Regions from separate parts of the Paenibacillus sp. JT31N17 genome, predicted to be linked through region 4. Evidence: riboswitches for the same ligand, from Rfam matches in the RefSeq annotation. Region 4 holds a riboswitch; each other region holds the start of a gene.
What was found. A riboswitch is a leader RNA that binds a small molecule or an ion and turns the genes downstream of it on or off. The one in region 4 is predicted to bind cyclic di-GMP.
Positions count from the first base shown of each region.

Region 1 (7,352 bases), on a different contig from region 4:
TTGAAGCCATGGCGCAGAGCGGCATCCGGGCCGTATCCGGCAAGGTTATGATGGATGCGGGCGGCGATGTGCCGCAAGGTCTTCAGGAACAAACCGAAGCCTCCCTGCAGGAGAGCACACGGCTGCTGGAGAAGTGGCATGGCCATGATGGCGGCCGTCTCAGCTATGCGTATTGTCCAAGATTTGTCGTTTCTTGCTCGGAGCGTCTTCTTACTGAGGTGCGCGATTTATCTGCCAGTTACGGAGTGCTGGTTCATACGCACGCGGCGGAGAATCAGGAGGAAATCGAACTTGTAATGAGTCAGCGCGGTATGCGCAACATTGTCTATCTTGATCATATAGGCCTTACCTCCCCCCGGCTGGTTCTCGCTCACTGCATCTGGCTGGACGTGGAAGAGCGGGCCATCATGAAGCGGACCGGTACGAAGATGACCCATTGTCCGGGTTCCAATCTGAAGCTCGCCTCCGGCATCGCGATGGTGCCCGAATTGCTGGATGAGGGCATCGGAATGGGAATTGGCGCAGATGGGGCACCCTGCAACAACACGCTGGATATGTTCCAGGAGATGCGGCTGACCGCTCTGCTTCACAAGCCCAGATGCGGGCCGGAGAGCATGGATGCCCGGAGAGTGCTGAGAATGGCTACAATCGGCGGAGCGCAGACACTCGGTATGGATCATCTGATCGGTTCCATCGAGAAGGGCAAGAAGGCCGATCTGGTCCTGCTGAACTTGAATGATTTTCACACGTTTCCCTCTTTTGATGCCGACCCGTACTCCCGTGTTGTGTATGCCGCCTCCCGCGGTAATGTCGACTCTGTGTGGGTAGACGGCAAAAACGTCGTTCAGCGGGGGCGAGTACGGACGATGGACAAGAAGCTCGTGCTCCGGGAAGCGGATAAATCCATCGCCAGACTGCTCGCAAGGATTTGACCTGAGGATATTTGGCGAGTCTGCAGGAGAGCAGGCTCGCCATTTCTGTATTTTAGCGACTCGTCCTCTTGCAGTATGCGGGAATGGCAGTCATAATGGAACAAGGCAAGAAAGCGCCATCAAAACATAAAGGCGGTTGATATCATGAAGTACAGACAACTGGGCAGCACCGAATTGCACATTAGTGAAATCAGCTTCGGAACATGGGCTATCGGCGGATCCTGGGGCGGAACGGACGATGGTTCGGCGCTCAAAGCGCTGTCACGTGCAATGGAAGAGGGCGTCAACTTCTTCGATACCGCAGATGTTTATGGTGAAGGACATAGTGAGGAATTGCTCGCCAAAGCGACAAAAGGGCGGGAGGACGAAATTTACATCGCGACCAAGTTTGGCCGTGCCGGTGATCTTCTGGATCCGGCTTCCTATTCCTACGAGTCGGTGCGGGCCTATTGCGAGGCAAGCTTGAAGCGGTTGGGCCGCGAAAGAATCGATCTGTACCAGGTGCATTGTCCGCCTACGGATATTCTGCGAAGCGGCGAGGTATTCGGCGCGCTTGACCGTCTGCGCGAGGAAGGCAAAATCCGCGAATACGGGGTAAGCGTTGAAACCGTCGAAGAGGGTTTTATTTGCTTGCAGCATCCCAATGTAAAGGCGCTGCAGGTGATATACAACCTGTTTCGGCAGAAGCCGGAGCTTGAGCTGATTCCCAAGGCTTTCGGGCAGGGAGTGGGCATTCTGGTGCGTCTGCCGCTTGCCAGCGGGCTGCTGACGGGCAAGTTCACGGAGAAATCAACATTTGCCCCTGACGATCACCGGAACTTCAACCGTAATGGCGAAAGCTTTAATGTTGGTGAGACCTTCGCCGGAATTGCCTTCGAGATGGGCGTATCACTGAGCAAGGAGCTGTCATGGATTGCCGAGGGCAGAACGAATATGGCCAGCGCCGCGCTGCGCTACCTTCTGGATAATCCCCATATTACCTGTATCATACCGGGATTCCGAAACGTCTCGCAGGTGGAAGATAATTTGCGGGCGGCCAATGTTCCGGGTTATACGCGAAGCGAGCTCGACAAAATCCATCAATTCTACGAGCAAGAGGTCCACAACTATATCAGAGGACCTTATTGAATAAGAGAATAGTTAAGCACGGGCAGGCCCGGACGAGCGAATTCCTTCGCTTGTCCGGGCCTCTTTAAATTGTTCCAAGCTGCAGATCATTTTCTTCGGGAATGCTACCCGTTCACAATTTCCCCGCCATTGATGTGAAGGACTTGACCACTCATGTAAGAAGAATCCTCGCTTGCGAGGTACACATAAGCGGGAGCCAGTTCCTCCGGCTGTCCGGCACGCTTGAGCGGGACATCGGCGCCGAATTTGGCCACCTTCTGCTCATCAAAGGTTGAAGGAATAAGAGGTGTCCAGATAGGGCCGGGCGCTATGGCGTTGACGCGAATGCCCTGATCGGCAAGATTGAGGGACAGGGAGCGGGTAAAGGAAACGATGGCTCCTTTGGTCGCCGAATAATCGAGCAATGTCGGGCTTCCCCGGTAGGCGGTTACGGATGTCGTATTAACGATTGCTGCACCGCTTGCCAAATGGGGCATAGCCGCCTGCGTTAAATAAAACATCCCGAAAATATTGGTTTTGAAGGTCCGTTCAAGCTGTTGGGGAATAATGAGCTCAATCTTATCCTGGGGATGCTGCTCTGCCGCGTTATTGACGACGATATCGAGTTTTCCCAAGCTTTTAACGGTTTCCTCCACGGCCTGGCGGCAGAAATTCGGATCGCCGATATCTCCCTCCAGCAGAATGCAGCGGCGGCCGGCCTCTTCCACGAACTGCTTGGTTACCTCCGCATCGCTTTGTTCATTCAAATATAGAACGGCTATATCGGCGCCTTCCTTGGCATAAGCAACTGCAACGGCACGGCCGATCCCGCTGTCTGCTCCGGATATAATGGCTATCTTGCCCTGCAGCTTGCCCGCTGCCTTTAATCCGGAAGATTCAAATTGCGGGCTTGGCGTCATTTTGGATTCCAGTCCTGGCTGCCGGCTTTGATGCTGAGGCGGTAAAGTGGTTGGCCTTGCTGGCGTTTCGCCTGAAGATGTCATAGGCTGCTTCGTCATTTGAGAAACAACTCCTTTCGATAAGCTATCATTCCACGAATACGTTGTTCTTACGCGTTCCATTGAACTATTACCCCGGGCATGCAGAAATGAAAAAAAATAAATCTCTAGAAAAGAGGAGAAAACTTGAAAAAAAATAAGTCTTTAGAACTGGTTTTAATGTCGAAAGGTCAATAATTGTAATAAATTCGTAACTTATTTATAATTTTATTGTTAAAAGGCCCAAAAATCCTTGAAGATAATGGAACAAAATAGTAATATACGACTAAGCTTCCCGGTCTATTATTTCCATGGCGAAGACAAATTGAATACTAGGCAAAGCTATTGAAAAGTAGTGACGCAAAACTACAGGGGCATCATCCAACAGTGGAAATGCCAGCCAGTTGCATCCATTTAACAGCTGTTTAGGCTTGCCATGCCCATTATGCTGTTTTTTTGCTGTGCGGATCATTTATGGGTTTTTCGCATCACAAAATAAATTGGTTACAGAAAAGAGGCTATTACATGAAGATGTCACCAGTTCAAGATGTACGTCAATGGTTTCCGAGCGATGATGGGAATGAGCAGGACCGGATGCAATTGATGAAGCTTATGGAGCAGCTGATGACGGGCTTCGATCTTTTGAAGGACCCTGAGAGGGTAAACCTGAAGGGCAGCAAGGACCGGTCAGGCGATTTCTATGGACAACTGAATGAGAGCAGCGTTATCCCCCCGCAGGGGAAGGCGATGGAAGATGTAACCCGGGGCCTGATTGAACTGATGCATGCGCATCCCTACCATACCAAATATTTTATGACCAATATTCTGCCTATGGCATCGATTCCGGGCATTATGGGAATGCTCGCCGCGATGCTTGTCAACGGCAATAATTTGTGGGACGTATATGGCCCGGCCGGAGCTGAAGCTGAAGTGCGGGTCGTCAGCATGATGTCCAAGCTGGCCGGTTATGACCATACGAGAAGCGGCGGCTACACAACCTGGGGCGGACAGGGGGCAATCTTCACCGGTCTGCGGCTGGCAATCGCCAAATTCGCTCCGGATGCTTCACGCACGGGAGTGCCGAATAATCTGTATGCCTTCTGTTCGGATTCGGCTCATTACAGTCTGTACAAATCCATGGAAGCGACAGGACTTGGAAGCGACCGTCTGGTCAAAATCCGGACAAGAAGCGACAGCTCCATGGACACAGCGGATTTGAAATGGAAGCTGGAGCAGGTTATTCGTTCAGGCGGGATTCCGATCTATATCGTCGCCACTACGGGGACGACCGATGCTATGGGAATTGACGATATTTCCGATATTATGAATATTGCCGTACAAGCTGCCGCGGCTAATGGATTAAACAGGCCGCATATTCATGCGGACTCAGCGCTGGGAGGATTTTTCGCTTTTTTCAATGATTATGATTTTGCCCTTAATCCGCTTGCATTGGACATGGAAACGCTGGGAGCTCTCCATGCGATCGCAGGCAAAATGAAGCATATTCATCTGGCCGATACCATGTGCTTTGATTTTCAAAAGCTGGGACAAACGCCGTATCTGACGAGCCTGCTCCTGGTTAAAGAAGCGGAATCTCTGCGGCTGCTTGATTTGAATCCCGACGAAACGCCTTATGTGGGATACCGCGGATATGGCCAGTATCATACCGGTTACACGCTGGAATGCTCCCGAATGGCCAGCTCGATCAGCATCTACAGCGCTCTGCAGGCTTTTGGCATTGAAGGGTATCAACAGCTGCTGGCGCAGTTTGTATCGGTCAATTTGGCTTTCCGCAGGCAGCTCATGAAGGAAGTTCCCGAGATGGTGATCGCAAACCCCGACAATCCCGGTATTACGACACTGCTGAGGATTTATGAGAACCGGATTTCCCGATTCCAAGAGGAATTGGCCGGGGAGTGCCCGCTTGATGAGCTCGTCCGAAACAACCGGCTTAATGAACGATTATTCGAACTGCTCGGGGAGCGGCGCGATGACATGTTTTTTGGGGACACCAAGAAGCATCTGCTGGTTTTATCCCAGGAAGGTGTGGAAGTCCCCTTATACGCCAGCAAGCTGTTTGTGATCTCGCCTTATACACAGCTTGAGCATGTCCCGGCAATTGTCGGCTACTTAAAGGAGAGAGTAGACGAAATTTATGAGCAGTACCATTCTCCGTATCAATCAGGGAGGTCCGTCGAAGTTGTTTAATTCCTTATTGCGTCCCGTGCGGGAACGACTGTCGCTCAAAGTCATCATCAGCATCCTGCTGCTGCAATTATTTACATGCGCCGCATTTGCAGGCACAACTTATTACGTCAATACGAATCTGGTCGATAAGCTGCTGCAGCAGTTTGATCTAAGGCTGAATACGGATATCGGGGTTGTCTCGGATCTGGTAGCCGGCATTCCCGGTTACGAGGCCGAAGTAAAGGATGCAAGCGACCCGCTTTATGCCGCCCTGAAAGAAAATCTGGAACAGGTCAAAGTTAAGAATGGTCTGGAGAATGTGTATGTGCTGTCCAAAAGCGGCGGTAAGGACCATATCGTCGTGTTAGCCGATGTACCGGACGATTACGGGACCGACTATCCGTTTACGGCTGATATGAACAAGGCTCTGACCGACAACAAGACAATTGTCAGCGAAATCTACAAGGATGAATTCGGTATTCATAAATCCATCTTCGTTCCCTACACGGATGGAAACACGAGCACCTTGCTCGGTATCGACCTGGATGCCTCTGTTATACCAAAAATGTCATCGACCATATTCTGGTCCACCGTCATCATAACCATTATCGTTTTATTGATTGGCTCCATTGTATCGCTGGCGATCAGCCGTATATTCACAAAGCCGATACGCAGGCTGATGTCGGCCACGGAGAAGGTGGCTGCCGGAGACTTGAGCGAGCAGATTATACTGAAGCGTGAGGATGAGATGGGCAAGCTGTCCCAGTCGTTCGGACAGATGAGCCAGAACCTGCAGGAGCTGATCCGCCAGATTCTATCATCGTCGGACGAGATCTCGGGAACGACACGCAATTTGCATCAGGCATCGGGAGAGACAAGCCAGAGTGCGCTGCAGGTAGCGGTATCCATGAACAAAATGAGCGAGGGCATCAATGGGATCGTCGAAGGGCTCACGAACAGTTCGGAAGCTGTATCTGAAATTGACGGGGAGCTCTCTGAGGTCACCCAGGATGTGGAGGAGATGCAGTCAATTGCGGTGCTTGTCAGAGAGCAATCCGAAGGCGGGCGGGAATTGGTAGAGAAGACGCTGCATCAGATGGAGGTCATACAGGAGGCAATGCGGCACTCCCTCGAGGCCGCTGAGCTTCTGGGGCATAATTCGCGGGCTATCGGAGATATTGTAACCATTATTTCGAATATTGCCAGCCAAACGAATTTGCTGGCGCTTAACGCATCGATTGAAGCGGCCCGTGTCGGTGAGCAGGGCAAAGGCTTTGCTGTAGTTGCAGGGGAAGTACGGAAGCTCTCCGAGCAATCTTCACAGTCCGCTTTGTCTATATCCGAGCTGGTTTCGGTCACACAGGAAAACAGCCGGCTGGTTATCAACCGTATTGTTGAAGGCAATGAAGCCGTCACGCAGGGACATGCCTGGATTAGCGAGACGCATGCCAATTTCGAAGGTATTTTTAAGGGAGTTGGCCAGTTTTCGACGTGCACCGAGCAGCTGCAGGAGGCTGTTGTCAATGTGGAGCGGTCGTTCGGGCAGATCACCTCGGCCATGCAGCAAATTTCCGGCATTACACAGGAGCAGGCAGCAAGCTCCGAAGAGGTCGCAGCGGCTGCCGAGCAGCAAAGCGCTACGATGCAGGAATTGACCGAATCCATCGGCAGGTGCTCGGATCTGGCGGCAGAACTTCTGAAATCGGCAAGCCGTTTCAAAGTAAAAGTGCAGTAAGCTTTTTATGAATGTTCTGCATATTGGGTACCGCCCCAAGCAGGGAACCTTTTCCTAGTTTTTTAGGAGCAGGTTCCCGTTCTTGTATAACAACCGGGACCAGCTGCTATAGAGACAAGAAACGTCTGGAAAATAGTTTTGTTCGCTTGTACATATCAACCGCTTGGGTATAATGAGGTAATAAGGCGGATACGGGAAAGGAGAGCGAATGGAACTACTGGAATACGTGACAGCCGCTTGGCTCTCCAAGCATCTGGGGACATCCCAACAAAATATATCACTTGCCGGCAAACGGGCGCTCAATCCGGAGTATAGGGGTGATTTTCTTAAACCGGATGCACTGTTAGATGGTGGCAGGCCAATATGGCTAAAGGATAGAGCGATTGAATTTAT
Region 1 is NZ_JBWDNP010000002.1:858,348-865,699, forward strand. Features, by position in the region: gene AC0YOB_RS11295 (5'-deoxyadenosine deaminase) at 1-932, shown strand, start outside; gene AC0YOB_RS11300 (aldo/keto reductase) at 1,077-2,060, shown strand; gene AC0YOB_RS11305 (SDR family oxidoreductase) at 2,165-3,043, opposite strand; cyclic di-GMP riboswitch class I at 3,363-3,449, shown strand; gene AC0YOB_RS11310 (pyridoxal phosphate-dependent decarboxylase family protein) at 3,563-5,245, shown strand; gene AC0YOB_RS11315 (methyl-accepting chemotaxis protein) at 5,238-6,959, shown strand.
Region 1: it holds a riboswitch for cyclic di-GMP, as region 4 does, so the genes downstream of both, AC0YOB_RS11310 (pyridoxal phosphate-dependent decarboxylase family protein) here and AC0YOB_RS25860 (transglutaminase-like domain-containing protein) in region 4, are expected to answer to the same signal.

Region 2 (7,352 bases), on a different contig from region 4:
CGGAGTATAACGACCAGACGGCGGTTGATATGGTGGTTACCCTGCATGCCTGCGATACGGCTACCGATGCGGCGCTTGTCAAGGCCGTGGAATGGGGAGCCTCGGTTATTCTCAGCGTCCCATGCTGCCAGCATGAGCTGTTCAAACAGGTGAAGAATGATGCCCTGGCCCCCTTGTTGTCCCATGGCTTGCTGAAGGAACGGTTCACAGCACTTGCCACAGATGCCGTTCGTGCCCAGCTTTTGGAGGTTCTGGGATACAAGGTGCAGATGCTGGAATTCATTGATCCGGAGCATACGCCCAAAAACATGTTAATTCGTGCTGCTGCAGGTCCCAAATCGGATTCTGCGAAGAAGTGGCGCGAATATGAAACATTCCGGGACATGCTCCAGCTGTCACCCTACCTGGAGAGGGCGCTATTGCCCCGGATTCATAAGGAGCTGGAGACATAAATAGACTCTCATCGTACTGGGGCACTAATTTATTGTCGTATAAATGTAGATTATGGTAGAATGGGAGAGCGTGGCAGGTCCCGGGCCATTTTTCATAATAATCTTATGATTGGGTGAATAATAGTGGGACTGATGACATGGCTTGATTTTGTTTTTTTTGTCGTGCTTTTCATCTTATTTGTCTATGTAATCGCCAACAACGTTATCACTCAACTGCATAGAGTATATTTGTTTTTCCACTTCTCCATGATGATTTGGCCGCTTGGCCAAATCGCAGTCCACACGACAGACAACCCTCATCTTCAGCTCATATGCATCAATGTCTCGTTTGTCGGCTTGTCCATGCTAGGCTTTGGATGGCTGCTCTTCACCAAATATTTGACGAATCACGGATTCGCGCCCAGACCCTACGTGCTTCTGATGATGCTGATTCCGTCTGTATTTGTAGTGGTCGGGATTATCTGGAATCCAAATGACTGGTTCATTGCTGCCGTTGACGGACGTTATGACGACCGGCAGTACGGCTTGATATTCTGGTTGATGATCGTTATGCTGATTTCCTATTTTATGTACTCGATGAAGCTATTGACCCGTGCTTACCAATCGGACGCGCCGCCATCGGACCGTGCGCAGATTGCAAATGCCCTGACCGGTATTGGCGTTTTTGTCTGCTTTACCCTGCTAGATCTATTGCTTAATGTTGTGCTTGCAAAATGGCTTCCCGTCATCCCGGGCTTGACGTCGCTCGGAATTGTAATTGCGGATATTTATTTTGTATTCTCCATTCAAAAGCACCGTATGTTCGATATCGTGAATATCGCTCAAAAAGATGTTGCCGATACACTGTCTGTCGGTATTATTGTGCTGGACGAGCAGAATGTTGTGATTGATCTCAACAGCGTGGTGAGTCCCGTTTTCCAGCTTTCAGTCGGTACAAGGCTCGATATGGACAAGCTTCTGCAGTCAGTGGAAGACCGTGAGAGGACCGAAGCTTTTCTGGAGATGTACCGTCTGCATCCTGAAGAGCGCGTTCATACCGAGATCGAAGTGCCGGAGGAAGGCAGAATGGCCTATATTGCCTTACATGTCGCGCCTATTGTTGTTAAACAGCAAATCATTGGAAGAGTGATCACGCTGCAGGACCATACAGAGCTGAGAAGGCTTATTGAAGAAACCAACCGTCAGAATGAAGCGCTGCAGGAGAGAAACCGTGCGCTGCTTCTTATGCAGGATGAATTGTACCAGGCCAACCGGAAGCTGGAGCAAATGGCCATTATCGATGGCTTGACGGGCTGCTACAACCGGAGATATCTGATGCAGCAGCTGGAGCATGAGGTCATGGTCAACATGCGCTATCAGATTCCTTATGCGATCCTGTTGTTTGATATCGATCTGTTCAAGACGATCAACGACGCATACGGTCATATGGTCGGCGATGATGTTCTCAAGTTGACGGCGGACGTGGTCCGCAGTACGCTCAGACAAACGGATATTTTCGCCCGCTACGGCGGGGAGGAGTTCACGGTCTACTTGCCCCACACCACCAGGCAGCAGGCGGAAGAGCTGGCGCACCGCGTACGGTCGGTTGTTGAGCATAACTTTGTCGATACCGGAGTCGGGAACGCTCCTGTTTCCATTACAATCAGCATAGGCATGCTTGCCGTTGAGCCGCAGCCGGATACTGAATTGAAGGATAGCAAGTCTTATCTGCGCGAGCTGTTCGTCAAGGTGGACAAGGCGCTTTACGAAGCGAAGGAGAACGGCCGCAACCGGATTGTTCAGTATTAGACAAGGCAGGCAGCGTTATGTGCTGTGATGCTCGTTTTGGCTGCAGGGCGGTCGTGCTGACACAGGGCTGAGAGCATGGTCTGCCGGCATGTCGGGCGATTTGGTGCCAATCCTGACAAGCGCAGCGGCATATGCCGCTTTTACCCTTCCGGCGGCAGGCACGCTTTCTGGACGAAGCATGACCGCCTGATGAGCCGTGGACGAATTTATAATGATTTGTCCTGATTCAGATGATAAACTTGATTGAAGCTGTCATTCGCCAGCATCATGAACAATTGCACAAGCTTATACCCTATCGACAGGATTGCAACTCTTTCGTCTCTGTCGGAAGCGCCAACTTTCCCGACCAAGGGAGCGACTTGAATATGCTTGTGCAAATCGCAGACATCAGGATATACGCCGATAAGCAATTACACTAACTGCGTGCTGCCGAACTGGCAGCGATGCAAGCTTGATCAAATATGCAACCGGACTAAAGGCGGGAATGCTCAGATGAGAAAAGTACATATACTTTCGGCGAAGCCTGGAGATAAACTGGCTCGCCCGATCCTGCAGGAAAATGGCAACATTCTTCTGGGTGTCGGTGTCGAGCTGAACGAACGGTTTATCAATCGCCTGAAGATGCTGGGAGTCGATATGCTGTTCGTCGAAGATCCGTTTACCGAGGATCTGGAGCCGGAAACAGCGATCCGCGACGATACGCGCAGAAAAGCCCATGATGCGGTATTCAAAACCATGACCACGCTGAAGGACCATCCTATGACCAAGGGCAGAACCATTGCGCCGGAGATGGGCCGGACGTTCAAGAATGTGTTTGGCCAGATCATGCAGGATCTGGTTACGCGGGACGACGTTATGGTCAGCTTGACGAATATTCAAGTGGCGGATGGCTATCTGTTCCAGCATTCCGTGAATGTGGCTATATTGTCAGGCATAATGGGACTGGCTAAGGGCTATAACCGCAACCAGCTTGAAGAATTGGGCATGGGAGCGCTTCTGTTCGATATCGGGATGACAAGATTGCCCAAGGATCTTCTGAACAAGACCTCCCCGCTGACCCCTGAAGAGCGGGTCCTGATGGAGAAGCATACGGAGGATGGCTTCAATATTATCCGCGCCCAGCACGATATTTCCCTGTTGTCCGCGCATTGTGCTTTTCAGCATCACGAGCGGTACAACGGATCGGGTTATCCGCGTGGGCTAAAGGGGGATGCCATTCATGAATATGCGCAGATTGTGGCATTGGCCGATGTTTATGATGCGTTAACCTCGCCGAGGCCGCACCGCAAGCGTCATACGCCTACGGAAGCCATCGAGTTTTTATTCGCGGCCGGGAACACTTTCTTCGATCTTGATTTGATCCAGACCTTTTGCAAGCATATATCCATTTATCCGGTATCGACAACGGTACTGCTCAGCTCGGGCCAGATTGCGGTTGTGGCTCTGAATAATCCGCTTGCGGTCAACCGCCCGATCGTACGGATCCTTCGCGAGGCGGACGGCACACCTCCTGCCCAGCCCTATCAGATTGACCTTAAGGATTCGCACAGTATCATGATCGTGGAAGAAATGTAAGAATCGCCTGTACCTAACTTCATATATATCCGATAATGGCAAACTTGCCGAAAGGCAAGGACGCAAAGCTAAAGGGTCTAAGGTTCTTGAAAAGGAGCGACTGACAGCCTGGCTGCCGAAATGAACACCCTTCAGCAGGGTGCAAGTCAAGCGGCTCCGAGGCAGAGGAACGGCTTTTTTCATTTCCTTGAACAGGCAATCCCTTATCAAACTCTCAAGACTCGGCCAGGCGATTGCACACTAAGGAGATGGTACTTATGAGCACGAATGCCCGCAGCAAGGAATTATACACGAAAGCAAAGCAAACTTACTCAGATAAGGTATTAATCCACAGCCGGACCGTAGTCGAGAAAGAAGGATATGTCTCAACGGGGATCTTGAGCCATATTGAGGGCGAGATGATGGAGATTGAAATGACGGAATACAAGTCATTTGATCTCGGCAATCCGGTGGAGATGACAATCTACTCTCCGGTCGGGATACAACGTCTGCAGTCGACGGTCATCGGCAAGGCGGAAGGATCTATCGCAGTTATTTTTCCTGTCCGGGCCTTGAGCGGACTGGAAGAGAAACGGGAGTCTCCCCGTGTTCAGATTGACCATAAAGGCACCATGAAGAAGATAATTATTGAAACAAGAGAATTGTCAACAGGGCCGGAAAACTTTGAATTTATTGAAGATATGGAACTGGCCATACGAAATATAAGCTTATCCGGGCTGGGGTTCATTGTTGCCGAGGGGCCGAGGCTCAAGACGCATGAGCGTCTGGAAGCTGTGTTGTCTCTGGGCTTTGAGCTGCCATGCTGGCTGGAGATCATACGCTATGACAGCGATGGAGCCCAATCCTTCTATGGAGCGCGCTTTTGCGATCTGGATGGGCTGCAGCAGCGAGCGCTGCGGGCCTTTATTCTGAGGGAGCAGGTCGCAGCCTATTACCGCAGGAAACAGGAAAAGGCCAGTGACAACCGGACTCATTAACTATAAAAAACAGGTGCACCGCGGCAATCGCGGAGCGCCTGTTTTTTTGTTCAAAGATAAGAAAATAAACTCTTCTTGCTGCTGAGGCAGCAGCTCCATGACACCTGATTTTCAAATCATTCTCAAACATGTTACAATATTTAGAAAATTTAGATATATCGGACAATTAAAAAGTGAAATAGAAGAGGGGATTCAATTGCCAGTCGTTGTTGGTGCCGCCGGGCTGATGTTTACCGGGCTGCTCATTTGGTCCGCATACCAGAATGGAATGTTTTTTGACGCATCCTTTTACAGATGGGAATGGATGCTTATGGCTTCAACCGTTTTGTCCTTGTTTATTACGGCTCGAATGCAAAGACGAAGGATAAGGGGCAGCAGTAGCGGGATCGGTGAATATTTCATATTGAAAAAAAATAAAGGGCCTGCAGAAGAGGCTGTGCGGGCCTCGGTGCCGCTGGCGGCTTATACGCCGCTGCTTATTGCGCTTTTGTTTGGTTTGAGTCTGGTCAACAAACCGGCTTCCGTACATGGAACTCTGGAGCAGGTGCTCAGATGGTCTGCTTACGCAGCTTTCCTCATATCCGGGTATCTGTGGCTGAGAATCGGCCCATTCCGGAGCTGGCTGTTCATGGCGCTTCAGGGTTCCGGCTTGTTCCTCATTGGCGGCGCGCTTGCCGGATGGCTCGGCTGGATAGACGTTCCGGAGATGATCCTGAGTACAGGGGATTCCAGTTTATCCGCAGTCGGTGCCCGGCTGGCCGGCTTCGTTCAGTATCCGAATTTCCTCGGAGCCGTCTCGGGAGCTTATTTGCTGTGGAACTGGCTTCTTTTGATACGTGCAGGCCGTTATCGGACTTTCTTGCTTGCCGTCATGATGGCCACGCCGCTGGTGCTTGTGCTGCTGCTTACGGAATCCAGGGCAGCCTGGCTTACAACGGCTGTCGGATGGCTTGCCGGACTGCTGCTCCTGACCAGGGAGCAGCGGGTCAAATGGCTGGTTTACAGCGGCTGGACGCTTGTTGGGGCGGGGGCAGCCTATCGTATTGTCTTTGCCGCAGGACTGCAAGGCAGTCATGAAGGCGTTGGCCACATGGGGGAAACGCTTGGGCTGCTTGCCATCCTGATGGCATCTGCAGCGGGCTTCACCGCACTTCGCACGGTATTTGCCGGCTTGTCCGGAAGAAAGCTTGAGCTTGCCGCGTGGGGCGGGTTGGGAGCAGCCTGTCTGATTATGGCGCTTCTCCTGCCGGCAGTAATTCAAGGGCGGATAAGCAGCGGCCATTTTCAAACCGCAGGCGCGCGTACGATGTTCTACAAGGATGCATGGAGCCTATTTCTGGAGGCGCCTCTCCTGGGTCAGGGCGGGGATACCTGGCGGATGCTCTTTACCCAAATCCAAACCTACCCGTATATTGGTAACGAAGTGCATAGCGGTTATTTGGATCTGCTGCTTGATCTTGGAATTGTCGGATTAATCGTATTTGCTCTCATGATGTACGGGCTTTTGCGGATAGTTTGGAGGCATGATCGGGCAGGAATCCTCCCTGTCGGCGTACTGCTGGTTCATGCCGCCGTCGATTTTGACATGTCCTTCGGTTACTATTGGCTGCTTCTGTTTAGCTGGCTCGTCTACTACAGTCCGTACCCGGGGGCCGCGCAGAGCGGGCAATCGTTATTTGCTTCTCCTGGCTCCGGGCAGCTTCCGCCAAGATCGGTATCCCTCGGCAAAAGGACAGCTGCGAAGTGGCAGGCTGGCTTCCAATTTACAGCAGTCCTGCTGACCGCTGCCGTTTTTGCTTTTGCTTCCGCGAACAGCTGGCAATTTGACAAGGCTGTGGCGTATCGCGAGGCGGCTGCTTCGGCTGCAGGGAATGAGCAGACTGCGCTGCTGGAACAGGCTTTGGCAGCCAATCCCTATTGGAGCCGGATTCGTGTAGAGCTCTCGCAGCTGGTACCGCCGATTACCGGCGCAAGACAGCTGGAGGCCGGACTGCGCTATGAACCGCAGTCCGTACCGCTGCTCAGCGCCCTTGGTCTTTGCCATGCCAGGCTGGGGAACGTGAAACAAGCAGCAGCCTATCTGCGCCTGGCCCTGCAATATGATCATTATGATCGGGATAACCAGACAGGGGCGATTATGACGATGGCCCGATTGGCCCGGGATAAGCAGGCCGGGGGCCGGCTTGACGATTCCCGTCTTGCCGCAGCTACAGCCCTGGCGTTCTTCGAGGCTTTTGAATCCCAAGGAGCCGCAACCAGACGGGGAGGGCGGGATTTCGAAGTCACTGTGGAATCGCGGAAGGCAGCGGATGATACACGGCTGCTGTTAAGCGAGCTCGCCCGGGCCAGAACCGCTGCACAGACGAAGACGAGCAGTCCGGAGACAGAAAAGATAAACGCGTGATAGAGGCGCTTTAGCCCATTCCCTTAAGCTGCTGCAGCATACGCTGGAGTATGAACTTGATGGGAGTGATCGGCAAATGGCCGCAATATGCGTCAAACCGAAAATGAAAAGACCGGGCAAGGGGAAAATCGTACGCTTGGCAAAGCCCAAAGGTCT
Region 2 is NZ_JBWDNP010000007.1:92,635-99,986, reverse strand. Features, by position in the region: gene AC0YOB_RS22065 (class I SAM-dependent methyltransferase) at 1-452, shown strand, start outside; gene AC0YOB_RS22060 (histidine kinase N-terminal 7TM domain-containing diguanylate cyclase) at 585-2,240, shown strand; gene AC0YOB_RS22055 (HD-GYP domain-containing protein) at 2,733-3,815, shown strand; cyclic di-GMP riboswitch class I at 3,843-3,935, shown strand; gene AC0YOB_RS22050 (PilZ domain-containing protein) at 4,073-4,792, shown strand; gene AC0YOB_RS22045 (O-antigen ligase family protein) at 4,989-7,196, shown strand; gene AC0YOB_RS22040 (hypothetical protein) at 7,273-7,352, shown strand, end outside.
Region 2: it holds a riboswitch for cyclic di-GMP, as region 4 does, so the genes downstream of both, AC0YOB_RS22050 (PilZ domain-containing protein) here and AC0YOB_RS25860 (transglutaminase-like domain-containing protein) in region 4, are expected to answer to the same signal.

Region 3 (7,352 bases), on a different contig from region 4:
TCCTGTACCAGAAGAAGCATAAGCTTGCCGGTCTGACCTCGGAGCTGGCGGGCATGGAGTACGGGCAGCTGGTGGAGCGGATCGGATCTATGGAGGAGCAGTATCAGGTAACGATCGCGTATACTTCCCTGGCGGATACGGTCAATGACCTGAACAGCCGGCTCATCGTGCAGTTTAACCGGAAGGGCATCGCCCTCAGCAAATTTTGGCTGGCCGAGGAAAGCGTGGCGGCACTGCGCGAAGGGGGAAGGGTCAATAAAATATATGATCAGGCCAAGCTGAAGTCCAGCTTCCTGGTCAATTTCCTGCCTGCAGGCGGATATGTGTTTGCGGTAGGGGAGTCCATCTCCTATTCCTCGGATACGATCCGGATCGTCAACCGCTTCAATCTGTACATTTGGGTTGGCATGCTGCTGCTGCTTATCGTGCTGTCCGCTCTGTATACGACCCGGATTGTCAAACCGCTTGCGAAGCTGATTGAAACGGCAGAGGCGATTTCCAATTTGTCGTTTGCCAAGGCGGATATCCGGACGGGCGATGAAATTGAGTCCCTGGCCGGCAGCATCAACCGGATGAGCGATAAATTGGAGGACGCGCATCAATCGCTGGAAGCGAAGAATGCCAATCTTCGGACGTTTATCGCGGATATCTCGCATGAGCTGAAAACGCCGCTGTCCCTGATTCAGTTGTATGCGTCCGGCATTCAGGACGGTCTGGACGATGGCAGCTATGCCGATGTGATCCGGCAGCAGAGCGAAGCCATGTCCGGGATGATCGACCGTCTGCTGGAGCTCTCCAGGCTGCAGGCCGAGACGTATCAATTCGCGCCGGTCGATTTTCGGCAGCTGCTTGGGGAGATGCTGGTCGCATACCGGATTGCGTTCCGGCAGCAGGACCTGGAGCTTGAGGTGGACGACCGCCTGCCCGCTGAATCATGGGTGATGGCGGACAGGAGGAAGCTTGAATCCGCCCTGCACAATTTCATGACGAATGCGATGAAATATTCGACAGGCAAACAGGTGGCCATGACGCTTGCGGCGAAGGAGGACGCCGTTCAATTCCGCATCACCAACAGCACGAACACCGGGAAGGAGGCCGAGTGGGAGCGGGTATGGGAGCCCTTCTATGTCATGGAGAGCTCCCGCAGCAAAAAATTCAGCGGCACCGGTCTCGGGCTGTCCATTGCCGGGACCATTTTGCAGAGCCACAACGCTTCCTTCGGTGTTCGGGCACAGGAAGGAAAAGTCACGTTTTATTTTTCCCTCCCGCTGCTTCGCCGCGAGCTACGCCCAATCAATGGAGCGGAACATGCCGGTCTCGGCTGATTCCTTGGCTTTCAGGCACATCAACGCGCTCAATAAACCGTCTTCCAGCGGGGAGAGCGATTCCGCGCCGTTCTGCATGATAGCCACGAAATTTTGCGCCAGGGTGGAATCGCCGCCAAAATGTCCTTCGCCCCCTGAAATATCATAGGTTTCCACACGCGGCGTATGATGCATGAATACGTTCACTTTGCCGGTGTAGAAATCAAACTCCAGCGTCCCCTTATAGCCAAGCAAACGCGCTCCGCGCGCGGCTGCCTCCCGGCGGGCAAAAAAGTTCTGCGAATAGGAGACATGCATGCCGGATTCGTAACGGATCAGGGAGCTCCCGGAATCCTCGTTGCCGGTATCCTCCGCATAACAGCAGTACTCCCAGCTGCGCCAGCGATCTTTATTGAAGGCGGTGCTGTCCGGACAGACCCGGTTATCCTCGCAATTGACGCATTTCAGGCCTGCCGGCCGCGTGCCCTTGAAAATTTGCTTGGAGGTCATCGCGCCAATCTCGGTGGGCTTGATCCCAAGCAGGCTGTTGATATAATCGAAGTCATGCGTGGCCTTCTGCAGAAACAGTCCGCCGGTTTCCTGCTCGTCACGGTACCAGCTTTGGTAATAAACCCCGCCATACGGCACATTATTCACGGCCTGCACATGCTCCACCGTACCGATTTTGCCGGAATCGATAATTTCCTTGGCCAGCTGGACGATCGTCGTCAGCTTCAGCGGAAACGATACCACCACCTTCGATATGGAAGCTTCAAAGCCCGCCTTCAGCCGTCTTAAATCCTCCATCGTCGTGGATACCGGTTTCTCCAGATAAAGCGGAATTCCGCTTTGCAGCACCTTCAGCGCCATTGTCGTATGCAGCGAGCAGCGCGTGCCGATTAATATGCCGTCAAGGCTCTCCGCGCCAAGCATTTCCTCGGCAGTATCATAATAATGGATGCTGTCCATCCCCTGCGCCTGAAGCTCCTCCCGGATCTCATCCTTCCGCACATCGACGATAGCCGTCACCCTGCAGGAGGGCTCCTGCTTGATAATCTCCGCAATGATCGTGCGTATGCGAAGCCCATAACCGATTACACCCAAATTCATCTTGCCATCCTCCTATGATCTGCTTGACTGGATTTACTACCAGTATAAGAGCTGAGAGGCGGAAGGGCTTTGTTCAAAAAGCCCCGTTTTTTGTTGTTTTGCTATCGGGCGACCCTTCCCGCCGCTGGCGGCACGCGGTATGATAGCATTAACGGATAAATGCGGAAGGTGATGATTGCAAGTGAGCACGCAAGCAGAGCTGGACGATCTGCAGCGGACACCGCTGCAGCAGACCCTTGTCATTGAGAAGCTCATCACGATGTATTATTTTGAACTGGACAAGGACTTCGGGTTTAACGGTGAGAAACATAACTTTTGGGAGTTTCTGTACGTGGACAAGGGAGAAATCGAGGTGTTTGCCGACGGCAGGAGACAGCTGCTGAAGCAGGGCATGATTATATTTCATAAGCCGAATGAGTTTCATGAATTTTATGCCGCCAAGGGCAAAGCGCCCAATGCGATCGTCATGACGTTCGACTGCCGCTCCGGCGCAATGAACCGTTTTGCGGATAAAGTGTTCAGTCTGGAGGATGAGGAGCGCAATCTGCTGGCGCAGATGATCAAGGAGGGTGAGAATGCCTTCATTTTCCCGTTCCGCCATCCGCTGGAGCGCCGCGAGGGTGCGGTGATCGGCAGTGAGCAGCTGCTCCGCTGTTACCTGGAAATTTTCCTGATCCGTCTGCTGCGCAAAAGCAGTCTCCTGCAGCCGGAGAAGCCCTTGTCCTCGCCAGCCCGGGAGAAAAGCAAGGATGAGCTGACCAGGCAGGCGCTTTTGTTTATGGAAGGAAGAATCGGCGGTCCGATGAATGTGAACGATATCTGCGGCGAGCTGCATATCAGCAAAACCCAGCTCAAAAGCTTATTCAAGCAGAATACCGGCTATTCCGTCAAGGAGTACTTCTCGAAGCTTAAGATCGAGCGCGCCAAGCGGTACATCCGGGAGGAAAGCTATAATTTCACAGAGATTTCCCGGCAGCTGGGGTTCAGCAGCGTCCATTATTTTTCCAAGGCATTCAAGAATGCCACGCGGATGAGTCCTTCGGAATATGCGCGTTCGGTGAAATCGCGAATGAAGCTTGAAACCGGAAATTGACTGCCTATTGCTTAAGGCTGTTTAGGGTCCCTCAGCTGAAGCTGCTCCTGAATATCTTTCATTTTCGATTTGGCGATCAACGCCTGTCTGGGGTAGCTACCGAAGAAGGATTGGTAGGTTTCACCCATCCTGGTTATACGGGACACTTTGCTGAGATTGATCAGATAGGAGCGGTGAGCCTGTACCAGATGAGGAGCCGGTTCCAGTTTGTCATAGGTTTCAAGGGGATCGTTATTCAGAGTATGTATAATAGATTTTTTTCCCATCTTTTCTATGAAAAGTATTTCATTAAAAGGAATGATATGAATATTTTTATTGATTTTTATAATCAGCTTGGGGTCCGGATTGATGAACAAATGATTGGCCTTCCGTTCCATTTCGAGGGTATGTTTCGTCCGCTCCAGCGCCTTGTATAGTCTGGTGCGAAGGACCGGTTTTATGATATAGTCGACTGCACCCATATTGAACGCTTCGATTGCATACTCCTGGCCTGGGGCCATCCAGATCATTTTCAGACGGGGGATGATCTGCAAATAGTCCTTCAGCGCCTTAAGTCCGCCCAGCCCCGGCTGCGAAGGATCGGTCAAAATTAAATCCGGCCTCTCCCGGACCATGATTTCCATAACGGAATGTTCGTCGGGAACTTCGCCAATGAGCGTAATATAAGGAAGCGCAGTGATAAACTTCTTGACAGTTTCTCTCGTTTGATTGTCTTCGTCAGCAATAATGACCCTGATATTTATCATTCTTGTTTACACTCCAATACTTGTTTTGGGCTGCCCGACGAAAAAAAGCGGAATGGAAAAATATTCAAAAACCCCATATGAAAACCGTTTATATTTTAAATATCTATTAGAAATATCTATTTTAATCATCGTTTTTTTGCAGAATCACGGAATGATATGATTTGAAATCATAACGCTAACAATATTAAAATGCAATCACCCTTCGTGCCTATCGGAAGTGGAGTGAAAATAGTTGTCGAATGACTTGAATAGTCGTTTTTCCGGCCTGAACATGGCAGATTTCAGGTATGAACGGCTGTAAACAGGCGAACTTCTTTATTTGACTGCATTAGACAAAAGACAGTCCTTTTAGTACACTCAATTTGGACTTGCAAGGTATATTTTCCTAATTATTAAAATTCAAATAGGAACTAGTGACTAATAATTAAGAAACTCAAACGATAAAGGCAAACCTGCCGAAAGTCAGGGACGCAAAGCTATGGGCCTAAAGAGAGCATCTCTATGGTCGCCAGGCTGCCGAATTGGTGGTGTATAAACACGATCCAATCGGATGGTGTTTTTTTTGTTAAAAAAAACCATTCTGGTCTGAGGTTTGAGAGGTGTTAACGTGAAGAAAAAAATCTCTGAAGATGAATTGTCCCAGCTGATCAAGCAATTGCATCTGGGTGAGGTGGATGCGGCTTCCAGATCTTCCACAGACGAAAGGGATATCAGAAGCCCCTTGAAGCAGGACGGCTGGATTCAGGTAATTGAACACCGGATTATTGTCCATGATCCCGTCAATAATGGCAAGCTCCCCGTCATCAGCGCTATTGCCCCGGTCAAACTAAAGGTAAATCATCATGACATACATTCAGAAATCAACGTGACTTCCAGCGACAGCATCCTTTGGGAAATTGAGAATCAACCGATGTATGAGATTACAGTCTCGGAAGACAAGCTTCACGCTTATTTCCACCTGCACGCCAAAGAACGGTATGCCTGGCAGCTAACCGATACAGAGCCTCTTGCCAAAATCATAATATCTGCCGAGGAAGACAGGAATATGGTTCTTGAAAGTGTGCATTTGACAGATGTCGCCGCCGTGCTTGAAAAGAAGTCGATCAAAGCAAACGTCGACCTGGCCGCTATTCATCAGGAATTATTGCAGCCGACCTACAGCCCGATTCTCATCGCCAGGGGCAAAGCTCCCGTACCCGGGAAGGATGCGGAGCTGGAGATTTATTTCTCCGAGGAGATCGAAAGCCGTTTCCATGAAACGGAAGGGACGGTTGACTTCCGCAATCATCTGCAAATCCCTTCCGTCACCAGCGGCGACGTTATTGCCAGGAAATCCCCGATTATCGACGGCATCCCGGGATACGATGTTTACGGCAATCTGATCACGCCCAAAGCGCCGGCTGATATCCTGCTGGTAGCCAAGTCGGGCGTAGAGCTGACTCCACAGGGGGCCATTATCGCCAGAAAAGAAGGACGCCCGCGGATTACGGGAACCAAAATCAAAGTCTTTGATATCTCGACAGCGTATACCGTCTCCGGCGATGTAGACATTGAAACCGGCAATATTGTCTTCTCCGGCGATGTGATCGTATATGGCAATGTAACCGACAATATGATTATTGAATCTCTGGGGAATGTATATGTCATTGGCAGTGTCTTCAATGCGACCATCACAGCAACGGGATGCATCCATATCCGGGGGAATGTAATGGGCAGCAAGCTGTATTCGGGATACTTCGGTGTCATGTTCAACCGTTTATACAACACCTCGAAGCTGCTGAGCAAGCAGATCGAGAAGCTGCTGATCGGCTCCCAGGTGCTGGAGCAAGCGATCCAGTCACGTGACCAGACGGTTAAATACGGACAGATTGTGCTGCTGCTGCTGGAGAAGAAAATGAAGGATATACCGGGGCTAATCAAGGATCTGCTATCCGTGGTCGCCAATATCCGCCATCTGAAGAAAGAAGAGTACCAGAAGCTGATGGAAATGGCGGCGGTTTTCCTGAAGCCCTCGCAGCTCATTGAGTCGGCCACCAGAAATGGCATCCAGAGCTTCTTGTCCCTATTGACGGACGCCCATCAGGAGGTGGCCCGCATGCAGGAGGCGCTGGTCAATATTACCATCAATCAATGCCATAACAGCGAGCTCAAATCCAATGGCGATATTTTGATCCAGCGCGACGGAGTTCTTGTCAGTGATTTGTACTCGGCCGGCAATATATCCTTCAAGCATCGGCTGGCCGTTTGCCGCGGTTCAAGGCTGGAAGCCGAAGGGGATATCACGGCGAAGATTGTAGGAGGGCAGACCGGAGCGGCCACGCTGCTGAAAGCCAAGAGGCGGGTCAGCGTCGTCAGAATGCACTCGGGAAGAGTCTCTATCGGGAATTACAGTAAGGAAATTCTGGAGTCTGTCGAAAATACAACCTTTGATATCGATAACATGATGCAGGCTTAATCTGATTTCTTCTATAATAAGCACCCCGTGAAAGTGGTGGAATCTTGGTGACTCCGACTGTTCGGCAATATCAATATGTAGGCATGAGAGTAAATAAAAATATGTACAACCAAATGGGTGCCTTGATTGTGCCTGCTTTTTCCCGGCTCACACGAAAAAATCTGAAGCGGCTCATTCAACATCAAATTACGCTGAAGGAAGAGGATATTGAAGATCTTCCGGTCCTGCACCTGCTGAATTCGGCTATTGTTGAAATCAAGGACGTCTTTCATCAGGTCCGGCACTTCGATGAGATTCCGTTTGCGCATGTCCGCAATACGATGGTGCCGATCATTGTGGATATGAGCAACCATATTTATTTAAAGCAGGTTTTCACCTATTTCGGCGAAAATGATGAATATACCTACCGTCATATTATCGCAGTTGCGCTGATTGCACGTTTAATCGGCAAAGTGAAGGGTCTTGGCGAAGAGGAATTGCTGGATCTGACCATCGCAGGCTTCCTGCATGATATCGGAAAAGCGAAAGTTCCTGAAGCGATCATGAATAAACCGGGCAAGCTGACGCCTGAAGAATTTGATGAAATGAAGAAGCATACGCTTTACGGGTACGAACTGATCAGGCAAACGCCGGGGCTTGCGCAG
Region 3 is NZ_JBWDNP010000002.1:711,397-718,748, forward strand. Features, by position in the region: gene AC0YOB_RS10615 (sensor histidine kinase) at 1-1,325, shown strand, start outside; gene AC0YOB_RS10620 (Gfo/Idh/MocA family protein) at 1,284-2,414, opposite strand; gene AC0YOB_RS10625 (AraC family transcriptional regulator) at 2,596-3,507, shown strand; gene AC0YOB_RS10630 (LytR/AlgR family response regulator transcription factor) at 3,519-4,253, opposite strand; cyclic di-GMP riboswitch class I at 4,689-4,774, shown strand; gene AC0YOB_RS10635 (DUF342 domain-containing protein) at 4,861-6,708, shown strand; gene AC0YOB_RS10640 (HD domain-containing phosphohydrolase) at 6,810-7,352, shown strand, end outside.
Region 3: it holds a riboswitch for cyclic di-GMP, as region 4 does, so the genes downstream of both, AC0YOB_RS10635 (DUF342 domain-containing protein) here and AC0YOB_RS25860 (transglutaminase-like domain-containing protein) in region 4, are expected to answer to the same signal.

Region 4 (7,352 bases):
GCTGCAAGGCAATTATTTTGTGCAGTTCATTGTTCCAACAGATTATGTGAAGACCGCTGCGGGACAAGGAGCGGATCCGGATCTGGATTCTAACGCAACGGACAAAAACGGAATTACATCTGTTATTGAAATTGGCGAAATTCCGGGTTGGGTGGATCACAGTATTGATCTGGGCCTGATCGCAATGAAAGGCGCTATCGGCGATTATGTATGGCTGGACAAGAATCAGGACGGCATACAAAACGATGATGAATCCGGCGTCAACGGAGTAACCGTGAAGTTGTACGATGACCGGAATGGAACGGAAATCGCCACAGCGGTGACGAAGGATAATGGCGGCCAGCCAGGCTACTACCTGTTCAGCAGCCTGAAAGAAGGCAGGTACTACGTTAAATTCTTCTACAGTGGACAGTATGAAACAACCAAACCGGTGGTTGGATCGCCCGAGGCGGATTCCAACAGCACGGACGGCAACGGCTTTACCGATGAGATTGTAATCGGACCTTCCAATTGGGTGGATCCGACGATCGATCTGGGATTGGTTCCACGGGGCGTGATCGGAAACTATGTATGGCTGGACCGAAACCGGAACGGTATACAAGACGAGAATGAGCTTCAGGGAATCAACGGACTCGAAGTCCAGTTGTTCAAAGATGATGTGTCAGGAACCCCTGTCGCCGCTACAACAACTGCAGCGGATCCGACAGGCAGAGCGGGTTATTATTTGTTCGACGGATTGCTGCCAGGCGACTATTTAGTCAAGTTCATTGTGCCTGCCGACTATATGAGGACCGTTCAGGAACAAGGAGCCGACGTCAAAGAGGATTCCAATGCAACCGATGAGAATGGTTTTACAGCTAAAATTCAAATCGGCGAAACTCCCGGCTGGGAGGATCTCGGCATTGACTTGGGTCTTGTTGCCAAAGGCGTCATTGGCAACTACGTATGGCTGGACAGCAGCGGGAATGGCATGCAGGATGAAGCTGATGACGACGGTATTAACAACGTGAAGGTCAAGCTTTATAACAAAGACATGCAATTGCTTGCAGAGACTTTGACTGCAGATGATGCTGCAGGGAAACCGGGTTATTATCGGTTTGACAATCTGGTCGGAGGCCAATATTTTGTTCAATTCGAAGCTCCTGAGGGCTATGAATTGACAACTCCGGAAGCAGTGGGAATAGCGGCTGATAAAGACTCCAATAAGCTGACTGACGGTACTACAGCAGTCATCACGATTGGTGAAGACGCCCCGCGGGGATGGGAAGATCTCACGATCGATTTGGGATTAATGTATCCTTATTATCCGTACTTCCCTCCACTTGATCCGGAGGATCCGACAACACCTGACGATCCGGAGGATCCGGCAAATCCGGCAAATCCGGCAAATCCGGGAATGCCGCCGGTTGATCCGGGAGCACCGGGCGAACCAGGTTCGCCAGTCAATCCGGGTAACCCGGGTACACCATCGAATCCAGGTGAGCCGACTGATCCAGGCGCAGAACCTGGCAGCGATACACAAGTACCGCAGCAGGAAACAACCGTACAGGACAAACCGATTAAAGGGACGGTTAAAGTACCAGAAGGCGGCAATGTTGCAATCGGTACCCAACCGGAACATGGTACATTGACGGTTGATCCGGATGGTAAATGGATGTATACACCTGAACCGGGCTATACGGGCGAGGATCATTTCTCTATCATCGTAATTGACAAGGACGGCAACGAAGAAGAAGTCCTGTTCGATGTAAATGTGGATGAGATTCCTTTGGGCGGTATAGAACCCGGTAATGACGATCCAGGCAGCAGCACACCTGGCAAGACGCTCCCCAAAACAGGGGAAAGCAGTTCTTTGCCGCTTCAACTTGCAGGACTGTGCCTGGTCATTCTCGGAATTGTTTTGCTGAGATTGCGCCGGAAGCATCTCCAGAAATAAGATCATTTTTAGTAAAAATCCATCAGGAGCTGTTCCTCCGCATTATCATATGAGGAGGCGCGGCTCCTCATATGATAATGGTGAGATGCACAATAGGTGAGGCATTTGTCATGAAATAAAGGATTGCATATCCAGACCACTTAATACCGAACTGCCCGTTAAAATGCAAAAAAGAGACTTTACAGGAGGGGGGATCCTGTAATAGTCTCTTTTTTGCGCTATTTGCTGTCTTAAGCTGCTTTTGCTTAATGACAGATGCTATCAAGCGATCAGATTAATGCTTAATAGAATTTAGCTGCTGCGTATTTGCCGGCTTCTTTGAACATTGAACTGCTGCTTGTGCTGGTTTTGCCCAAACCGGAATCAACCGTTGTATCAATATTGCTCCATTTCCCGTTAATCATTACCTGGTTCCAGGCATGGTAGCCTTTCACATAATCGGTTGTTCCCATAACCAGCTTTGTAGGGATGCCGGCGCTGCGAGCCATGACTGCAAACAGGGAGGAGTAATCATAACAGATGCCTTTGCCTGATTTCAACGTTCTGTTCGCATCGGGAATATAGTCCGTTGTTACAGATGTGCTCAATTTGGAATCATATTTGATGGTTTTAACGATATAATCGTGAATCGCTTTGACTTTGTCTTCAACTTTCGTTTTGTTTTTCGTCAATTCCTTGGCTTTGGCGACAGCAGTCGGAGAGCTTTTCCAATTGATATTTTGCACGGAACCGAGAAATACACTGCTGTCATCGCTCAAGTTCAGGTTAACTGATTCCGTACCGATTTTTTTGTATTTGGTGCCGGTAACATTTTGCATAAGAGAGATAGTATAAGCACCATCACCAAGCTGCAGGGGGAAGTATTCCATCGTACCTGTGGCAGGCAATTTGTATGTATAAGTGACTCCGTTTTTGGTTATTAACAGCACAATAGGTGTTTTTGCGGCAGGTTTAAATGCAGCTCCGATAACTCCATTGTCCAATTGCTTCGTATCGAGCCAAGTCGGGGAGTCCGTACCGGATGCAGCTACAGTCGTGGAGAGGGGAAGGGACAAAATGATTACGGTCGCGAGAACAAGAAAAAAAGATTTCATGAAATAAGACTCCTTTCGGTAGCTGGCTGCCATCCAAGCGGGAAGGCCCTTTAGCTTTGCGTCCCTGTCTTTCGACAAGTTTGCCATTTATCGTTGAGTGTTTATTGTTTTTAGAAAACAAAAAAAGACAAACTTTCGGTAGCTGGCTGCCATCCAATAATGGGAAGGCCCTCTAGCTTTGCGTCGCTGCCTTTCGACAGGTTTGCCGTTATCGTGACTTATCTTGACATTTACTATACCAATATTTGATAGAATATACAACTATTTTTAAGTGATAATAGATTACATTTTCGCCTGGACAATCAGACGATGGGTCGGATTAATCAGCGGATCGCATGTGATAAGCGTGAGCACCCTGTCGGTGTCATTGCCATTCAATACGGACAGGTCAGTTGGCTTGACGACCGATATTTTGAATACGGTATATTCCATAACCTTGTCTTTGACCCGTATCGTAATTTTGTCGCCCATCTTCACTTCACCCAGCCTATTGAACAATCGGCCTTTCGTATGAGCCCGGTGTGCAGCCAGGGCAGCATTGCCAATATCTCCAAGTGCGGCTGTTTCTGTCAGATGGACAGCGGCGTACTTCATGTTTTGCGTTGTGGCGCCTTCCAGAACAGGAAGCTTCACATCGAGGCTGCCGATTTCAATAACAGCGATTCCTTGAGTATCTTCCTTGCTCTGATCGTCGCTGACAGCCTCAGGTAAGGCAGCGTCTGCTTCATTAGAAAACAGGTCGGATAGTCGCTGGTAACTCTCTGCAAGCAGGCGATCGGATTTCTCAGCCGCGGAGGCGAAGGTATTATGATCCATGCGATCAAGCAGACGCCGCTGCTTCTGATCATAATGCCATTCTTTTGCAAAAGGCAGCGCAATCAGCACAAATCCAGTGATGATCAGCAAAAAAGAAAGCAGTTTCTTCATGTTGGCAGGCCCTCCTGTAAGGCCATTATACCAGATAGGAACTGTACAAAATCTGAACAACATGTGGAATGTAACGTCCTCATGGCTATTCTGGGCAGCACGCCAGCTGCAGTGTAAGGTCAAAAATAGTCAAAGTCAGAGAAAGTCAAAGAAAGACTGAGAAAAATAACGAGGGGACTGCCGGATTTCCTTAAATTCACGGAAAATGATTTTTATTGTTGTTTTATCGGGTTTGAGGAAAGCAGACAGCAACCTTATAATAAAAAGTGTAAGCATCACATTATAAGAAATTGGAGGAGATGTACATGTTGGATTTAGTTCCGTTTCGGAAAAGAAATGAAGATGTCAGCCGCAGCTTGATGAAATCATTCCATGATATCTTCAATGAAGATTTCTTTGCGCCGATGAGAAGCAATACCCATCCATTCCGCACGGATATTCACGAACGCGAGGATGCTTTTCTGATTGAGTCCGAGCTTCCCGGATTCAGTAAAGCTGATATCGATATCAGCTACAGCAATCATTATTTGACGATTAAGGCTTCGCGCAACCAGGAACAGAATGTGGATGGGGAAGATCATCAGGTTATCCGGCGTGAACGTTATTATGGCGAATTTGTCCGCCGGTTCTATGTAGAAAATATTAAGGATGACCAAATATCGGCGCGCTTCGAGAACGGTATTCTGAAGCTGGAAATACCCAAGAAGGAAAAAGCGCAATCCGTTAAGAAACGCATTGAAATTCAATAAGATTTGTCTCTTTGGCTGAAGGTCTGATGAAATAATCGCTGTAATCGGGGAACACGGCCAAGGGTACAAGGGCAAACCACAACAAAACAGGCAGCTGGCGGAATACCCGCTGGCGGCCTGTTTTGTCATAAACACATCTATAATGGATGATGCACGTCTAATCCGCCGAAGGAGAATGGCCTGATCTGTCAAGCCCATCCAATGCCTGCTCCAGCGCATAATTGATAAGGTTGGTTTTGAAGCCTTTGCCTTTATCTTGCGATATCGTTTTGACCCGTTCCAGCAGATCCTTGCGGATATAAAATTCGGCTTTGGAGTGGGTTTCCTTGCGCAGCTTCTTATCCAGCTTGACCTGCGGCACCAGTTCCTCCACTTTAACAGCTGGAGTTGGCGGAGCTTCCTGACCGGGAGGATCGGCTGGCGATTTCCGGGCTTGCTTGGCTGCAGCCGGCTTCTTTCTGGTGCGCAGCGTTTTTTCGGCTTTTTCTACCATGGATTCCGGTGCAGCGGAGGACGGCTTGTCAGTAGGTTCTTCAAAGTTTACGAGCAGTTCTTTTTTTCTTGGCGGCATATTCGAACACCTCCTTGGCCAAAGTATAATAGGCTTCCGCAGCGGGATTGGAGCGGTCAGTCCATACAAGCGGCGAGCCCTCATAGGCTGCGGCGTTGGCAAAGCTGATCGACCGCGGAATCATGGTTTCGAACAGCCGGATATCCTTCTTGCTGCAGAACTCACGGGCATGGCCCACCAATTCCTGATGCAATTTGGACCGCCCGTCGACCATCATCGCAATGATGCCGGTAATCCGCGGCGAAGGTTCCTCCTTGGAGCCGAATGCTTCGATAGTCTGGATTACGCGCTGAAGCCCCTTGACGGAGAAGGCTTCCGGAACAAAAGGGATCAGCACATCAGTAGCGGCTTTCAATGCATTGCCGGCTATCAAGCCAAGTGAAGGCGGGCAATCAATAAATATGTAATCATAATCCGACTTGATCTGATCGACCTCTTTTTTTAGCAGCAGAAAAGGAGAGGGGTACGATTCCAGTTGGGATAAAATATGAAATTCCAGCATGTTGAACTTGTCGGATGCCGGAGCCAAATCAAGATTGGGTTTAATGGATATAAGGATATCCTTGATTGATTTGGCGCCAGTGAATACATCATACATGGTAAGTTCGGACTTATCGGGATCGCTGCCAAAAACAACGGCTGCATTGCCCTGGGCATCGGTATCTATAATCAGCGTCTTTTTGTCCGGGAACAGGGAGGAAGCCGCTGCGGCCAAATGAGTCACAAGACTTGTTTTGCCCACACCGCCTTTGTTCATACATACCGCGAATATTTTAGCCATGCTAAAATCAGCACCTGCCTATCCAATTGGTATTTATTACATTATATCAGAAAAGTGATCGACAAGTCTGCTGACGACAGCGGGAAGCTCCATTTCCTTGCGGACAGCAAGACAAATAAACCGGTGATTGATATAATTCGGCAGACCCTTCATCACCAGTTCTCCCCGTTCGACCTCTTTAAGCACACTTCTTTGCGGCAGAATGCCGATTCCAATCCCGCAGCGCACGCCTTCCTTGATAGGCTCAATCGCGCCAAGCTCCATGCTGACGGCAAGCTTCATCCCATTCTCGGCTGCCCATTCATCTGCAAGCCTGCGCGAGGTGGAGCCCGGTTCATGAACCAGGAAGGGAAGCCCGTGCAAATCATGAATCGTTATCTCTTCCTTGGCTGCCAAGGGATGCTGAGGGTGAAGAATCAGCTTGAGCATATCGGCCATCAACGGCCGCAGCTCGATCTGATCGTCCTCCATCGGAGTATGAGAAACAATACCCAGATCCAGCTCGAAGTTCTTCACCAGATCCACAATGAGATCGGCTTTTTTGACGGTCAGCTGCAGCGAGACATCGGGATAGTTCTGGCTGAAGCTGGACAATAACGGCGGAAGCAGGTAAGTGGCCGGCGTGTAGCTGGAGCCGATGCGGATATGGCCTTTGCGGTGTGACCGGTAGTCGGCCAGCGTTTGACCGGCGCGTTCGAACAGAGTCACAATCCGCTCGGCATAGGGCAGAAGCGCTTCTCCGGCATTCGTAAGGCGAAATTGCCGGTGGTATTTGATGAACAGCTCTACCCCGGTGTCCTGCTCCAGCTTCTTGATATGAAAGCTGACGGTGGGCTGCTTCAGGCCCAATTGGTTGGCCACCTCGGTCAGATTTTTATAGTTCACGGCGGCTACAAAGACCTTTAGCTGTTGTATGTTCATCGTGATGCCTCCTTTTGGCCTTATTATAGATGGTATCTATGTATCTATCAATATAATAAGATAACGTTAACAAAATCAATATACGACGTTAATTTCAAGTAAACAAAACTCGACTATTCTAAGTCTAGTAAAACGAAAAAGATTTAGGGAGGATTTTAGAAATGCGTAAAATGTGGAGTAAAAAGGTGGGGACTGTCCTGTTCATGCTGGCGCTGGTGCTGGCAGTGGCAGGATGCGGGAGCAACAATGGGGCCGGCAACACAAACACAAACGCGAATGCGGCAGCAGGAAGTGCTAACGCGTCGGGCAATGAAACTGGAACGGCTGCAGGAAACACAGCAGACAATACCGCAGGAAACACTGCGGAGAATGC
Region 4 is NZ_JBWDNP010000010.1:72,213-79,564, forward strand. Features, by position in the region: gene AC0YOB_RS25855 (SdrD B-like domain-containing protein) at 1-1,936, shown strand, start outside; gene AC0YOB_RS25860 (transglutaminase-like domain-containing protein) at 2,218-3,030, opposite strand; cyclic di-GMP riboswitch class I at 3,045-3,125, opposite strand; cyclic di-GMP riboswitch class I at 3,165-3,247, opposite strand; gene AC0YOB_RS25865 (class D sortase) at 3,313-3,957, opposite strand; gene AC0YOB_RS25870 (Hsp20/alpha crystallin family protein) at 4,263-4,706, shown strand; gene AC0YOB_RS25875 (hypothetical protein) at 4,864-5,277, opposite strand; gene AC0YOB_RS25880 (ParA family protein) at 5,240-6,058, opposite strand; gene AC0YOB_RS25885 (LysR family transcriptional regulator) at 6,095-6,979, opposite strand; gene AC0YOB_RS25890 (extracellular solute-binding protein) at 7,141-7,352, shown strand, end outside.